Regions from separate parts of the Streptomyces sp. 71268 genome, predicted to be linked through region 1. Evidence: riboswitches for the same ligand, from Rfam matches in the RefSeq annotation. Region 1 holds a riboswitch; the other holds the start of a gene.
The links. A riboswitch is a leader RNA that binds a small molecule or an ion and turns the genes downstream of it on or off. The one in region 1 is predicted to bind cyclic di-AMP.
Positions count from the first base shown of each region.

Region 2: it holds a riboswitch for cyclic di-AMP, as region 1 does, so the genes downstream of both, OYE22_RS20990 (transglycosylase family protein) here and OYE22_RS14185 (M23 family metallopeptidase) in region 1, are expected to answer to the same signal.

Region 1 covers NZ_CP114200.1:3,725,047-3,732,598, forward strand. The annotation lists gene OYE22_RS14170 (Z1 domain-containing protein) at 1-666, shown strand, start outside; gene OYE22_RS14175 (response regulator transcription factor) at 710-1,339, opposite strand; gene OYE22_RS14180 (aldo/keto reductase) at 2,118-3,083, opposite strand; gene OYE22_RS14185 (M23 family metallopeptidase) at 3,249-4,370, opposite strand; cyclic di-AMP (ydaO/yuaA leader) riboswitch at 4,382-4,550, opposite strand; gene OYE22_RS14190 (PP2C family protein-serine/threonine phosphatase) at 4,697-5,866, opposite strand; gene OYE22_RS14195 (DUF6227 family protein) at 6,089-7,018, opposite strand.
Region 2 covers NZ_CP114200.1:5,313,490-5,321,041, forward strand. The annotation lists gene OYE22_RS20980 (cytochrome P450) at 423-1,661, shown strand; gene OYE22_RS20985 (transglycosylase family protein) at 2,207-3,322, shown strand; cyclic di-AMP (ydaO/yuaA leader) riboswitch at 3,598-3,763, shown strand; gene OYE22_RS20990 (transglycosylase family protein) at 3,766-4,527, shown strand; gene eno (phosphopyruvate hydratase) at 5,057-6,343, shown strand; gene OYE22_RS21000 (septum formation initiator family protein) at 6,589-7,059, shown strand; gene OYE22_RS21005 (DUF501 domain-containing protein) at 7,208-7,552, shown strand, end outside.

The DNA.
Region 1 (7,552 bases):
GCCGAGCGCTGGCAGCCGCTGCTGGCCGAACTCGGCGGCGACGACGTGCCGTTCACCAACCCACCGGACAGCTCCAGCGCGCTGGTGCGCCGCTTCCCGGCCCGTACGACGATGGTCGAGCACGGCAGGCTGGTGGGCGTCCTGGAGAGCCTGGAGTGGGACCGGCCCCACCTGTTCCAGCCGCACCTGACCTACCTCAAGCAGTTGGACGGCAGGCTCGCGCGGGTGGACGACTGGCTGCTGGTCGCCCCGCAGTTGGTGGCCAGGGACCGGTTGCAGGCCACCATCATCGACTCGCCGCCGCTGTCCCTGGCCCAGCGCAGCAAGGCCCCGTTCCGCGACTCGTTCAGCCGCGTCACCGGCTTCGAGCACCGGGTGGCGGCCGAGCGGCTGATCGCCGACGCGGGTCGGGCCGGGTCGCTGGTGAGCCCGTCGCAGGGGGTGGCGCTGCTCTACCCGGTCCTCGACATCACCGGCGACCGCCCCGTACACGACGCCATCACCGACGGCGTGGCCGACGCCTCCCGCGTGATCATGGCGTTCGCGCTGCTGCCGCCGCGCAGCGCCATCGACACCAAGCGGCGCCTGGTGCACTTCCGCGCGAAGATCTCCGCGCTGCGGGACGCGCCCATCGTGGACGTCCACGGCGCACCGGCCGACCGCTGACGCGAACGCCCCCCGGTCCGCCCGGGCGGACCACCCGCCCGGGCTACTTCATCGCGGTGGGGCGCGCGTTCCTGTCGTACGCGTGGAAGACGGCGGCCAGTTGGGCGCGGCTGCGGCAGCCCAGCTTGCGCAGCACGTTGGAGACGTGGAACTTCACGGTGCTCAGCTCGACGCTCAGCCGGTCGGCGATCTCGGGGTTGGACAGGCCCTCGGCGACGAGCACCGCGACGTCCTCCTCGCGGCCGGTGAGCCGGCCGGCGGTGGGCGGCTGCGGGGCCGGCGGGCGCTGGGCCGCGCCGGGGCCGGCGAGCACGCAGGGCACCAGTTCCGGGGAGATCCAGCCCCGGCCGCTGAGCACCTCGCGCACCGCGGCGACGTAGCCGTGGTCGGGGTCGTCGCGGCTCACGACGCCGGCCACCGACTGCCGCGACGGCGAGCGCCAGAACGGGTCGCTCACGCCGTTGACCAGCGCGATCACCCGCGTCCCGATGCGGGCGAAGGAGGGTTCGGCGGCGAGGGCGCGAGATTCCACGACGGCCACGTCCACGGCGGGCGCGAGCCGGCCGCGCTGGGTCTTGGTCCAGGAGGCGACACCCCAGCCGGGCGCTGTCAGCGCGTCACCCACGCGCCGGTGCAACGAGGGAGAACTGATGACGAGAACAATGCGACCCATGGCTTCCCCTTGCCTGGATTCAGGTCGACGGCCGCGCCGCCGATGCGCCTGAACAGGGCAACCAAACCGACAGAAACGCCCGGCGAGCGCATACTTTTCGTAGTCGAACGCTTCCGGGAAGTCAGCGTGAATAGCCGCTCGACGTTGGTCAGACGTCGATCAGCGCCGGCCATCGGCAGCCCCATCGAGTAGCCGGAACTTAGCACATCCGGTTGACGAGACTTAGTGCGCGTGCACAATCCCCCGCTGTAGTCGGTGAGTAGCGGATGCGTAATCGCGGGCAATGACGCGTAATACTTCACGCCCCGGCGGGGGTTTCCGCCCGCGCCCGGGCCGCGTTCGGCGGCGGGTAATGCCCAGGCAATGGCGGAGTTATGGATGGGCGTCGCGACCCCTTCCACGGTGCCCGGTTCGGCGCTTTCTCTTTGCCCGAAAAATGCCCGGAGTTGAGAACCGGGGCGGCCGTTTTCCCCTCCGCGTCCGCGGGGTTGGGCGCGCGCGGCGTCGCCGCCACCCGTCCGGGCAGGTAGGCGAGCCCGCTGGCGCCCGGCCGGCCCGACGGGCGCCACCGGGTGCGCGCGGAGGTCGGGCTGACCGAACGGGAGCCGGCCGTCCGGCAGTTGAGGCCCGGCCCGCGCGGCGCCCGCCAGGAGATCCCGCTCGGCGCCCGCCGACGAGATCCCGTCCAACGCCCGCCGAGGTCCCGTTCGGCGCCCGCTCGCTCGGCGCAAGCGACGAGATCCGGCGCGGGGGCCCGGCGGCGCCGGCGGCTACCGGCTCAGGTCGACGCCTCGGTCAGCGCGGCGATCTCCGCGGCCGTGAGTTCCAGGTCCGCCACGGCCAGCAGCGGCGGCAGTTGCTCCAGCGTGCGGGCGCTGGCGATCGGGGCCACCACCGTGGGCTGCGCGGCCAGCCAGGCCAGGGCCACCGTCGCGATCTCGACGCCGCCGTGCGCCGCGGCCACCTCGTCGAGGGCGGCGAGCACTCGCGGCCCCCGCTCGCTGTCCAGGTACCGCTGGACCGACTCGGCGCGCACCGAGCCCTCCGGCGTGCTGCCGGGCCGGTACTTGCCGGTGAGGAAGCCGGCCGCCAGCGCGAAGTACGGGACCGTCGCCAGGCCCCGCTCGGCCGCGACGCGGGACAGGTCGCCCTCGTAGGTGTCCCGCGAGACCAGGTTGTAGTGCGGCTGGAGCGCCACGTACCGCGCCAGGCCCTCCCGCTCGGAGGCGTCCAGGGCCTCGGTGAGCCGGGCGGCCGTGATGTTGGAGGCCGCGATCTGGCGGACCTTGCCCTCCCGGACCAGGCCGTCCAGAGTGGTGAGGAAGTCCTCGACCGGCAGCGACTCGTCGTCGTAGTGCGTGTAGTACAGGTCGATGTGGTCGGTGCGCAGGCGGCGCAGGGAGGCCTCCACGTCAGCCCTGATCACCTCGGCGCGCAGCCCGCGCCGCTCCGGCGAGCCGCCGCCCACCTTGGTCGCGATGACCACGTCGTCCCGCCTGCCGCGCGCGGCGAGCCAGTTGCCGATGATGGTCTCCGACTCACCGCCCGAGTTGCCCGGCACCCAGGCCGAGTAGACGTCGGCGGTGTCGACGAAGTTGCCGCCGGCCCCCGTGTAGGCGTCCAGGATGGCGAAGGACTGCGCCTCGTCGGCGCCCCACCCGAAGACGTTGCCCCCCAGCGAGAGGGGGAAGACCTCGACGTCACCGATCCGGCGCGTCCGCGTGCTCTGTGCGTTCTCGACCATGTGCAGAGCCAACGGCCCGGCCCGGGGCGCTATTCCGCGCGTGCCACGTACGGCGGGAGCGCGCCGGGGAGCGCGCCCCCGGCGTGCGGGCGGACGGAGGGTCGTGCGGAGGGGGCGGGCCGTGCGGGGGGCAGGCGGGCGCGGGACCCGGGCCCGCCGCTCTCGTTACGGCTGGAGGCCGTGCTCCCGCAGCCACGCCATCGGGTCGACCGGCGCGCCGCCGCTCGGGCGCACTTCGAGGTGCAGGTGCGCGCCGGTCACGTTGCCGGTCGCGCCCACCCGGCCGATGACGTCACCGGTGGAGACCTCGCCCGAGGTCTGCGTCATGGACGACAGGTGGCAGTACCAGACCTCGGTGCCGTCGGGGAGCGTCAGCACGATGCGGTAGCCGTACGAACCCGCCCAGCCGGCCTGCGTGATGGTCCCGCCGTGCACCGCCTTGACCGGCGTGCCGGTCGGGGCGGCGAAGTCGAGGCCGGTGTGGTTCGCCGACCACATGTCGCCGGCCTGGCCGAACGTGGAGGTCACCGTGTACGAGCTGAGCGGCATCGCGTAGCTCGCGGCCAGCTTCGCGCGGCGCTCGGCCTCGGCCTTACGCCGGGCCTCCTCCTCCGCCTCGCGCTTGGCCTCCGCCTCCGCGGCCCGCTGCTTCTCGACCTCGGCGGCCTTCTTGCGGGCCGCCTCGTCCGCGGCCTTGCGCGCCGCCGCCCGCTCGGCGGCCTCGCGCTCGGCCTCGTCGGCGGCGCTCTGCTGGGTCTCGGCCTGCTGGAGGATGCGGGCGCGCAGCACCTCGCCCGCGTTGGTCGTGCCGTTCGCGGACTCCTCGGCCGTCAGGCCGGCCTGACTGAGCGGGGCCTGGCCGGCGGCCCGCGGCGCGGCCTCGTACCGCTGGTCACCGCTCCCGCCGTCGGATATGAGGGACCCGACGCCGGGAAGCTCGTCGACGTCGGGCAGGGAGTGCGTGACCTCGTCGGCGACGTGGCCGAGGTCGGGCATCGATATCGGGGCCTTGGGGCGGTCCTTGGCGCTCGCCATGCCGCCGGCGCCGACCGCCGCGATGACGCCCACGCCGAGCACGGCGCCGCCACGGGCCATCGTGGTGCCGCGCTGTTTGACCACGCGGTGCCGGCCACGGACCGGGGCGACGGATTCGGCGGTGGGGTTCCACTCCTCCCAGGGGCCCTCGCGGAGGTCGTCCCGGGGCTCCCCCCAGGGAGGCCCGGCGAGGTCGTCGACCCCGTCGTGCGCGGGTGAAGCCTGGTCGAGGGCAGACCTGTTGGACGCCACGGAGGCGTGCTCCTTTCCTTCCTTCTCGCCTACCGGGTTAGCTGACGGGTTCGGAGCAGGAAGGTCTCCTACGGGTCGCGCACGATCCGATTCACCCCAAGGGTTGGTTCCCCGGTTCCCTCGCCGCGGCACCGCCCTGATCTGCGATGACGCGCCTACGGGATTCGGCGACGGCGCACGGTGCCGCCTCTGGCGACGGCTGTGACGACCGCGCTGCGTTATCGAACGTTAATAGAGGGCCGGGTGTGATTCCAAGCCGTTCCGGGGAATAAGGGCCCCGCTTTGACGAGGTGCCAGCACATCGTCAGCACAGTGGTCAAGATCGGCTACCCAGCGCGTTCGTCGGCCGCCCGCTGGCCGCGTCGGACGGCCACCATGCCGGGCGCGCCGGCCCGGCGCAGCGCGAGCAGTGCCATGTCGTCGGCGCGCTGGCCCTCGGTGTGCCGCATGACGTCGGCGATCAGCGCGTCCAGGAGGGCGTCCGGGCTGGCGAAGCGACGGCCGCTCAGCCGCCGCGCCGGCTCGTAGAACCGCCCGCTCGCGTCGCGCGCCTCCGTCACCCCGTCCGTCAACAGCAGCAGCGCCGCCCCGGCCGGGAACGGCAGCTCCTCCACGGTGTCCCGCCAGGCCGCCACGTCCCGCATGCCGAGCGGCAGGGCGTTGGCCTCGGGGCTCAGCTCACGCACCTGGCCCGTGGGGAGCAGCAACAGGGGCGGCGGGTGGCCCCGGTTGATCAGCCGCAGCCCGCCGCTCCCGTCGCCGATCTCGGCCAGCACGGCGGTGGTGAACCCCTCGAACTGGTCGAGGCCCACCCGCCGATCACCCTCCCGGTCGAGCGCACGCTCCAGCCGGTCGGCCAGCCCCTCCAGGGTGCGCTCCTGCTCCGCGGCCTCCCGGAAGGCCCCGATCACCACGGCCACGGCCTCCACGGCCTCAAGCCCCTTGCCCCGTACGTCGCCGATGATGGCCCGCACGCCGTGCGGCGACTCCTGCACGGCGAACAGGTCGCCGCCGATCCGCGCGTCGGTCTGCGCCGCGACGTACCGCGCGGCGATCCGCAGCGAACCGATGCGGCTCGGGGGCGTGGGCAGCACGGCGCGCTGCGCGGCCTCGGCGACGACGCGTACGGTCGCGAGTTGGCGGAAGTTGCGCCGCACCACCCGGTTGATCGCCAGCGCCAGCAGCGCGACGGTGCACACGGTGACGACCTCGGTCACCGACAGGGCCTGGTCGTCGCCGCTGTGGAAGGTCGCGAGCAGCACCGACGCCACGGCGGCCGTGGCGGCCACCGCGGCCGTGCCGCGCAGCGAGAACAGCGGCGCGGCGACCAGGGAGGCGGCGGACAGGAAGGGCGAGGCGGTGTAGTGCATCGGCATCAGGAGGTCGAAGACCACGCCGCCGACCAGCAGGAACGCGGGCAGCCAGCGGGCGACGCTCCGGGCCCACGCGGCTCGCGGCGACTCCGCGCCCGCACCGGCCCACCCAGGACTCCCCACGCGTTCGCTCCCGCTCTCGGCTGGCCCGCACCCGGCACAGCGCCCCGCCAGGTGCGTCCGTCCCAGCCTGGGGCTCGCGCGCCGGGCGAGCGACCCGGAGGCGGCCAAGCGGGCGTACGCGCGCCCGCCGTAGGGCGGGCGGCTGGGCCGGGGGCGGGTGGCCGGTCTTCTGGCTTGACGGCTGGGCCGGGCGGGCCGGGGCGGGGCCGGCCCGGTGCGTTGTTACAGCTCGACGCCCAGGGCGCGGGCGTGGCGGTCGGCGGCGCACTCGGCCGCCGCCTCGTCCAGGTACACCTCGCACACCAGCCGGCCGTCCGGCGTCAGGTTGTGCTCCAGCTCCCACAGCACCACCTCGTCCCCACCGGCCAGCAGGAACGCGTGCTCGTAGAACCGGCACCAGGTGGCGTCGGGGCCGCCGGTGCGCAGCCGGGGCTTGGTCGCGAGCGCGATGTCGTGAGCGAACGCGGTGCTCAGCCGGGCGCGCACGTCGTCGCCCGGCCGGTCCGGGTTCTCCGCCCGGCGCAGCACGCGCCGCGCGTGGTCGGCGGAGTCGTCGACGGCGTACGTCCGCCGCGGCGCGAAGGGGCCCACCGGCGTACGTAGTTGCTCCGGCAACCAAAAAGGAGCGCTGTCCAGCTCGTCCCAGAGCGCGCCGCCGATGCGCTCGTGCACCCGGCGCTCGGCGATCTCCAACGCGCGCTCGTCCGCGTACACCTCGTAGTACACCTGCCGCGCGGCGACCCGGTCGGCACGCGGCCCGCCGCCGGGGCCGACCGGCGGGCCTGCCGCCTCGCCCGCACCGGCCTGGCCTGCGCCGATCCACCGCTCGCCGGGTGCCTCACGCTCCGCGCACGGCTCGCCCGGCGCGGCGGACGGGCGCGGCCCGGCGGCCGGTGTCGTGTTGTGCTCCAGCTCCCACAACAGCTCGCTGCTGCCGTCCGGGAGCAGGAAGACGTGGCGGTAGGTGTTGCACCCCACGGAGGCCGAGCGCCCGTTGCACTGGCGGCAAGAGCGCAGCTCAGACTGGTGCATCAACGCGCCGCGCAGCCGCTCGACCTGCGCGTCGGCGATCTCGAACCCGTTCTGCGCCCGGGTCAGCAGCCCGTCGAGGTGCGCGGCGGAAGGTTCTCCGCCCGGTTGTGCGTGCCCCACGTCCCTCTCCTCCCGACCATTGCCACGCCGCGCCCCCCAGCGACCCCCTCGCCACTTACGGTAGCGAAGTGGATACTGCGGGCGCGGCGGGTTTCCCGGATGCGGTGCGGGCGATGCGCTCGTACGTCGGTTCCGCGCCACCCGTGAGCCGCCCGGCGCGCGCGGCGCCACGGTCGGCCGGCAAGCCCCCGCGACGAGCGCTGAATGCGCCGGCGCACGCTTCCAGCCCGTCATGCGCCCCCTGTGCGCCCCAAGAATTTGCCCGTACTCACCCGCAAATCCCCGGCGGCTCACCGGGCCCGGGCGCCGCGCAACTGTGACGCGAAATCGGCGTTCACCTCCGGACCGCACCAGCCCCAGGCTTCGCAAACATCTCAGATATCCCAGGTGTCCCAGCGGCGCTCGGGCCCCGCCCGGGGCACCCGGGGCTGGCCGGGCCCGTGCCGACCGGTCGCGAGGTGGCGTACACAGACTGGTTCCCGCTGGTTCCCGCGCGCGGGCACACTTGGCGACGGACGGCCGGCCGCACCACGG
Region 2 (7,552 bases), 1.6 Mb from region 1:
CCCGCCGCTCCGCCGCCCCTTCGCCCGGCCGCCCCGGCGCCGCGCCACCGCGCCGGGGGCCGGCGCGGGGCGAGTAGCGTCGGAGGGTGCCCGAAGAAACCGCTCCCCGCCCGCCGGCCCCGACCTGCCCGCTGGCCCAGACCCCCGACCAGACCGCCGCGCGGGCCGCCGCCCACCACCCGCTCACCGACCCGCCGGCCCACGAGCCGCTGCCCGGCGGGGCGGCGCCCGACGCCCCCGGGCACCGCCCACCAGGCCCGCACACCCCCGAGTCGGACGCGTCCGGCTCAGCCGGACCGGGCTCAGAGGCGCCGGGCTCACGGTCGCCCGGCCCAGGGGCGCCCGGCTCAGGGGCGCCGGGCTCGGCCGGGTCGGGCCCGGCCGCGCCGGAGGCGGGCGCGTCGGGGGTCGGCGTGCCGCCGATGCCGCCGCTGTTCACGTGGGAGTTCGCCAGCGACCCGTACCCCGCGTACGCCTGGCTGCGCGAGCACGCCCCCGTCCACAAGACCACGCTGCCCAGCGGCGTCGAGGCGTGGCTCGTGACGCGGTACGCCGACGCCAGGCGGGTGCTGGCCGATCCGCGGCTGTCGAAGAACCCGCTGCGGCACAGCGCCGCCGCGCACGCCAAGGGACGGGTCGGCATTCCGGGGGAGCGCGGCGCCGACCTGATGACGCACCTGCTCAACATCGACCCGCCGGACCACACGCGGCTGCGCCGGCTGGTCTCCACCGCGTTCACACCGCGCCGCGCCGCCGAGTTCGCGCCGCGCGTGCGGGAGCTGACCGACCAGTTGATCGACGCGTTCGCCGAGCGCGGCAGCGCCGACCTGATCCACGAGTTCGCCTTCCCGCTCCCCATCTACGCCATCTGCGACATGCTCGGCGTCCCGCCCGAGGACCAGGACGACTTCCGGGACTGGGCGGGCATGATGATCCGGCACGGCGGCGGCCCGCGCGGCGGCGTGGCCCGCGCGGTGAGGAAGATCCGCGACTACCTCGCCGACCTCATCCACCGCAAGCGCGAGAACCTGGGCGACGACCTGATCTCCGGGCTCATCAGGGCCAGCGACCACGGCGAGCACCTGACCGAGAACGAGGCCGCGGCCATGTGCTTCGTCCTCCTGTTCGCCGGGTTCGAGACGACCATCAACCTCATCGGCAACGGCACCCTGGCCCTGCTGCGCCACCCCGCCGAGCGGGCCAGGCTCCAGGCCGCGCTGGCCACGGGGGACACCACGCTCCTGGACACCGGCGTGGAGGAGCTGCTGCGGTACGACGGGCCGGTCGAGCTGGCGACCTGGCGGTTCGCCACCGCGCCACTGACCATCGACGGGCAGCACGTCGCGACGGGCGAACCGGTCCTGGTGGTGCTCGCCGCCGCCGACCGCGACCCGCGCCGCTTCCCCGACCCCGACCGGCTCGACCTCTCCCGCCGCGACAACCAGCACCTGGGCTACGGCCACGGCATCCACTACTGCGTGGGCGCCCCGCTGGCCCGCATCGAGGCGCGCACCGCGATCGGCACCCTGCTGACCCGGCTGCCCGACCTCCGGTTGGACGCCGACCCGGACGAACTGCGCTGGCGCGGCGGCCTCATCATGCGCGGCCTGCGCACCCTGCCGGTCACCTTCACCCCACCCGGCGCTCCGGCCTCCTCTTAGTACGGCGACCCGCGACCGGGACCTCCTCCTGGTACGGCGGCCCGCGCGGGCGGCCTCCCCTTAGTACGGCGGCCCGCGCGGGCCGACTCCAGCGGCGTCGGCCTCCAACGGGGGCCTCCAGCGAGGTGACCTCCAGCCGGGCCGGGCCCGTGCGGTCGGCTACGTAGGGCGCGTACGGCGATGGGAGGAGGCGCCGTTGACGCGCCCGGGTGCCGGAAAGGGGCGGTGGGCGCCCCGTGCGCCGGCCGTTCGACGTGCCGGGCAGCGCGACGCCGACCGCCACTGCCGACCCCGCGCGCCCCGTGCCCCGTTCCTGACCTCCCGCGCCCCTCGGTACGGCCGCGCGCCGGGCCTTCGGCCGGCCGCCCGCGAGCGCGTTACGGCCCTGTGCTAGAGGGGCGGGCAAACGGGCGCGCACATCCGCGAACTGACGTACCGTCAGAGGTGTGATCGCCGCGTGACCTCCGCTACATCAGCTTGTGACGGTCCCGGGCCGGCAGTATGTTCGACCGTCAAAATCTGCCGCCAACCTGAGAGGCCACCGCATGCGATCCGGCAACGGCAAACATCGCCGCCCCCGTCAGGCCCCGGCCATCGTCGTCGCCGCGGGGGTGACCGGCGCGGGAATCGCCCTCCCGCTGCTCGGCGCCACCAGCGCCGGCGCCGCCGACACGGCCACCTGGGACCGCGTTGCCGAGTGCGAGAGCGGGGGCACCTGGAGCGCCAACGAGGGCAACGGGCGCTACGGCGGCCTCGGCCTGAGCCTGGACGCCTGGCAGCTCTACGGCGGCACGGACCACGCGCCCCGTCCGGACCTGGCCAGCCGCGCGCAGCAGATAGCCATCGCCCAGACGATCCTGTCCGAGCGCGGCCCCGTGGCGTGGAACGACTGCGCGCAGACGGCCGGCCTGACCGAGGACGGCGAGATCCCGGACGTCAACCCCGGCGACCCCAGCCACGACGACCGGGGCACCGACCGGGGCGACTACGGCCACGCCCCGAGCCCGAAGCCGGACGCGACCCCGGACGCGAAGCCCACCCCGGACGACGCCAAGCCGACCCCGACCGACGAGCGGGGCCCGGACGCCGAGTCGACGCCGGACGCCACGCCAGCCCAGGACAAGGCGCCCAGCCGGGGCGGCGAGCCCAGCCCCGACGCGTCCGCGCCCAGCGACGACGCGGAGCCCGCCGGGACGCCCCGTACCACCCCGAGCCCGAACCGGGGCGAGGAGCGGCCCGCCGACCGAGGCGAGGCCGGGCGCGAGACGCCCGACGCGCCGCGTGGCGACGGGGAGCGGCCCGGCGCCGGCGAGGGGGCGCGCGAGGACGGCGCGGGCACCGGCAAGCACCGCGGCGAGCCCCGCGAGGAGCCCGCCGACGCCCCGGGCCGCCCCGACGGCCGGGACGACGACCGACAGCGCCCCGAGGGCCGGCACGCCGACCGCAGCGAGCGCGGGCGCGTGGGCGACCGGTCGGACGGGGAGACGCGGAGTGAGCACCGGGTCCGGTCCGGTGACACGCTGTGGGCGATCGCCGAGCAGCACGAGACGCCGGGCGGTTGGCCGGCGCTCTACGAGGCCAACGAGAGCGTCATCGGGGACGACCCCGACCTGATCCTGCCCGGCCAGAAGCTCGACCTGGAGGCCACGGCGGACCGCTGATCGGTCGTCACTTTGGGTGTTTCACCCAGGTGTGCACCGATTCGCGAAAGTGAGACATGGGTCTCGTTCGATCTCCGGCGTGTCGTGCTTGTCCGTCCATCAGGTGCACTGTCTGACCTGCGGTGATGTGATTTTCTTGCGGGTAAACCCCACTGACTTTCCAGGGATGTTGGGGTTTGAGCACCCCGGGGATCTGTGATTACGGTCTTCATCGCTCGCCACCGCGGGCGCCACTGGTCGTCACGCCGAATCCTGCCGGCGGCCGGGGGGAACCGACGCGTCAAGCGCCGAAGGCAGGAGCGGGGGAACCACAGGTAAGTGCCGGACGGTCCGTGAAACGAGGGGGCTGAACGGCTTGGGGTGAAGCCGCGGGAAACCGCGGCCGGGCAACTCACAGTCCGAACCCGACAGCTCACCTCGTAGGCGTCGGTGAGGAAACCAACATGCTGATTTCCAAGGGCAAGCACCGCCGTCCGTCCAAGGCCACCCGCATCGCCACGCTCGCCGGTGTCACCGGTGCCGCCGTCGCCGTGCCGCTGATGGGGGCCACCGGCGCCAACGCCGCCACCACCGGCCAGTGGGACCAGGTCGCCCAGTGCGAGTCGACCGGCAACTGGTCGATCAACACCGGCAACGGCTACTACGGCGGCCTGCAGTTCTCCGCCTCCACCTGGGCCGCGTACGGCGGCACCGCCTACGCCCCGACCGCCGACAAGGCGTCCAAGGCCCAGCAGATACAGATCGCCGAGAAGGTCCTGGCCAGCCAGGGCAAGGGCGCCTGGCCGCACTGCGGCGTCAACCTGACCCAGGGCGGCTACACCGCGCCCAAGCAGCAGGCCCCCAAGCAGCAGGCGCCGCAGCAGGCCGCGCCCAAGCAGCAGCAGGCCGCGCCGCAGCAGTCCGCGCCGAAGGCCGCCCCGAAGCACGCCGGCCCGCGCGCCTCGGACGACCAGGCCCCGAGCCGCAGCTCCGAGCGGTACGTGCCCAAGCACGCCGCCCCGAAGCAGGCCGCGCCGCAGCAGAGCGCCCCGAAGACGATCAAGAAGGGCGACGGCGAGTACAAGGTCGAGGCCGGCGACACCCTCGCCAAGATCGCCGAGGCCGAGAACGTCAAGGGTGGCTGGCAGAAGCTGTACGACCTCAACGACGAGATCGTCACCGATGCCGACCTGATCTTCCCGGGCCAGCAGCTCCACCTGAGCTGATCCCCGCCTCCGGCGCCCGGCCGGCTCCGCCCCAGAGCCGGCCCGGCGTCCGTCCCTCCCCGCCCCGGAGGGACCGCAGACCGCCCCGCCACGGTGCGCCCACCCCCGAGCGCATCGCGGCGGGGCTCCGCGTTTGCCACCCCGCGCGGGCCGCGCCCGGCCGAGCCGCCCCCGTACGCCGCCCGCACACGCCGTCCCGTACGCCCTCCCCGTACGCCCCCCCGCGACGCGCCACGCGCCGTCCGGCCGCCGTACGGGCCCCGCGCCGCCGCCGTACGGACGCCGGGCCGCCGCCGTCCGGACGGCGCCCGGTCGCCTGGGCCCGGTAGGCATGCCGCGGGCGCCTCGCGCGGACGTCCCGGCCGGCGCTGTCCGGGGCCGCGCGGCCGATTCGGTTGCGCCGTTCACCCATCGATCTGCGCTTTTGTCCCTCTTGTCGTCTCGTCCGGCGGGCGTGCGGCGAGCCGGGGTGCCGGGGCCGGTTAGGCTCGTGTCGCAGAAGCTCAGACCCACACGAAGGAGACCGCTCGTGCCGTCTATCGACGTCGTCGTAGCTCGCGAGATCCTCGACTCGCGAGGCAACCCCACGGTCGAGGTCGAGGTCGGCCTCGACGACGGCAGCACCGGCCGTGCTGCCGTGCCGTCCGGCGCCTCGACCGGCCAGTTCGAGGCCCTTGAGCTGCGGGACGGCGACAAGGCCCGCTACGGCGGCAAGGGTGTGGAGAAGGCCGTGCTCGCGGTCATCGAGCAGATCGGCCCGGAGCTGGTCGGCTACGACGCCACCGAGCAGCGCCTGATCGACCAGGCCATGTTCGACCTGGACGCCACGCCGGACAAGTCCTCGCTCGGCGCCAACGCCATCCTCGGCGTCTCGCTGGCCGTCGCGCACGCCGCCTCCGAGGCGTCCGACCTGCCGCTCTTCCGCTACCTCGGCGGCCCGAACGCGCACCAGCTCCCGGTGCCGATGATGAACATCCTGAACGGCGGCTCGCACGCCGACTCCAACGTGGACATCCAGGAGTTCATGATCGCCCCGATCGGCGCGGAGTCCTTCTCCGAGGCCCTGCGCTGGGGCGCCGAGGTCTACCACACGCTCAAGGGCGTCCTGAAGGAGCGCGGCCTGTCCACCGGCCTCGGCGACGAGGGCGGCTTCGCGCCGAACCTGGACTCCAACCGCGAGGCGCTCGACCTGATCGTCGAGGCCATCAAGAAGGCCGGCTACACCCCGGGCCAGGACATCGCGCTCGCGCTCGACGTCGCCGCGTCCGAGTTCTACAAGGACGGCGCCTACGCGTTCGAGGGCCAGTCGCGCAGCGCCGCCGAGATGACCGCGTACTACGCCGAGCTGGTCGCCGCCTACCCGCTGGTCTCCATCGAGGACCCGCTGAACGAGGAGGACTGGGACGGCTGGAAGACCCTCACCGACGAGCTGGGCGACAAGGTGCAGATCGTCGGCGACGACCTGTTCGTCACCAACCCGGAGCGCCTCGCCCGGGGCATCGACTCCGGCACCGCCAACGCCCTGCTGGTCAAGGTCAACCAGATCGGCTCGCTGACCGAGACGCTGGACGCGGTCGAGCTGGCCCAGCGCAACGGCTTCAAGTGCATGATGTCCCACCGCTCCGGCGAGACCGAGGACGTCACCATCGCCGACCTGGCCGTGGCCACCAACTGCGGTCAGATCAAGACCGGCGCCCCGGCCCGCTCCGAGCGCGTGGCCAAGTACAACCAGCTCCTGCGCATCGAGGAGATCCTCGACGACGCGGCCGTCTACGCGGGCCGCAGCGCCTTCCCGCGCTTCCGCTTCGAGGGCTGAGCCGGGCCGCGCCGCGCCCACCGCACGGCGAGCCCACCGCTTTTCCGTCCGTCCCCGGCCCCGGTCCCGTACCGTGGCCGGGGACGCACGTGTGTGCTGGCGGCGCGCGTTCGGCGGCCGGCGCACGCCGACCGACCAGGCGCACCCGTCCGAGCGCGCCCGGCTGACCGGTTGACGACGGCTGACCGCCGTCGTACGGCCGCTGACGGCCGCTCACGGACGACCTACGGACGAAGGGGTAAGACGTGCCCGCGGACCGGTTCTCCACCGCGACCAGGCTGAGGGCGCTCGGCGAGAACGCCGCGGCCCGGGTCTACCGGGCCCGCACCCGGGCCAGGCCGCCCCGCCGCGGCCGGCTCACCGGCCGCGCCGCGCTCCTCGCGCTCGTCGTCTGCTCGCTCGTCGTCGCGCTCGCGTACCCGATACGGCAGTACGTGTCGCAGCGCTCCGACATCGCCGACCAGCGCCGGCAGGCCGAGCGGATCCGTGAGGACGTCGAGCGGCTGCGCGACCGCAAGGCCCGCCTCGAGGACCCCGCGTATGTCGAGCGCCTGGCCCGCGAGCACCTGCACTACCTGCGCCCCGGCGAGACCGGGTACAGCATGCTGGGCCCGGGCGACGACGACGCCGAGCGCTCCGACGAGGACCGCTCCGCCGACCAGCCCTGGTACGGCAACCTGTGGGGCGAGGTCGACACGGCCGACGCCCAGCGCTGACCCACGGCGCCGGCCACCCCTCCCGTAACCCGCCCCACCACACCTGCCACGCCGCACCAGCCACCCCGTACCCGCCCCACCCGCCACCTCCGCCGCGCCCGTCGCATCCGGCGCGGCGGCCCGACGAACCGAAGAGAACCCTGCTCGCATGGAAACGCCCCCTCCGCAGACCGCACCCGCCGCCCCGACCGACGCGGACGTCGCCGCCGTCGGTGACCAGCTCGGCCGGGTCCCGCGCGGCCTGCGCGCGATCGCCCACCGCTGCCCGTGCGGCAACCCGGACGTCGTCGAGACCGCGCCCCGGCTGCCGGACGGCACGCCGTTCCCGACGCTGTACTACCTGACCTGCCCGCGCGCCGCCTCCGCCATCGGCACGCTGGAGGCCGAGGGCGTCATGAAGGAGATGACGGCGCGGCTGGCCACCGACCCGGAGCTGGCCGCCGCCTACCGCGCGGCCCACGAGGACTACATCGCCCGCCGGGACGCCGTCGAG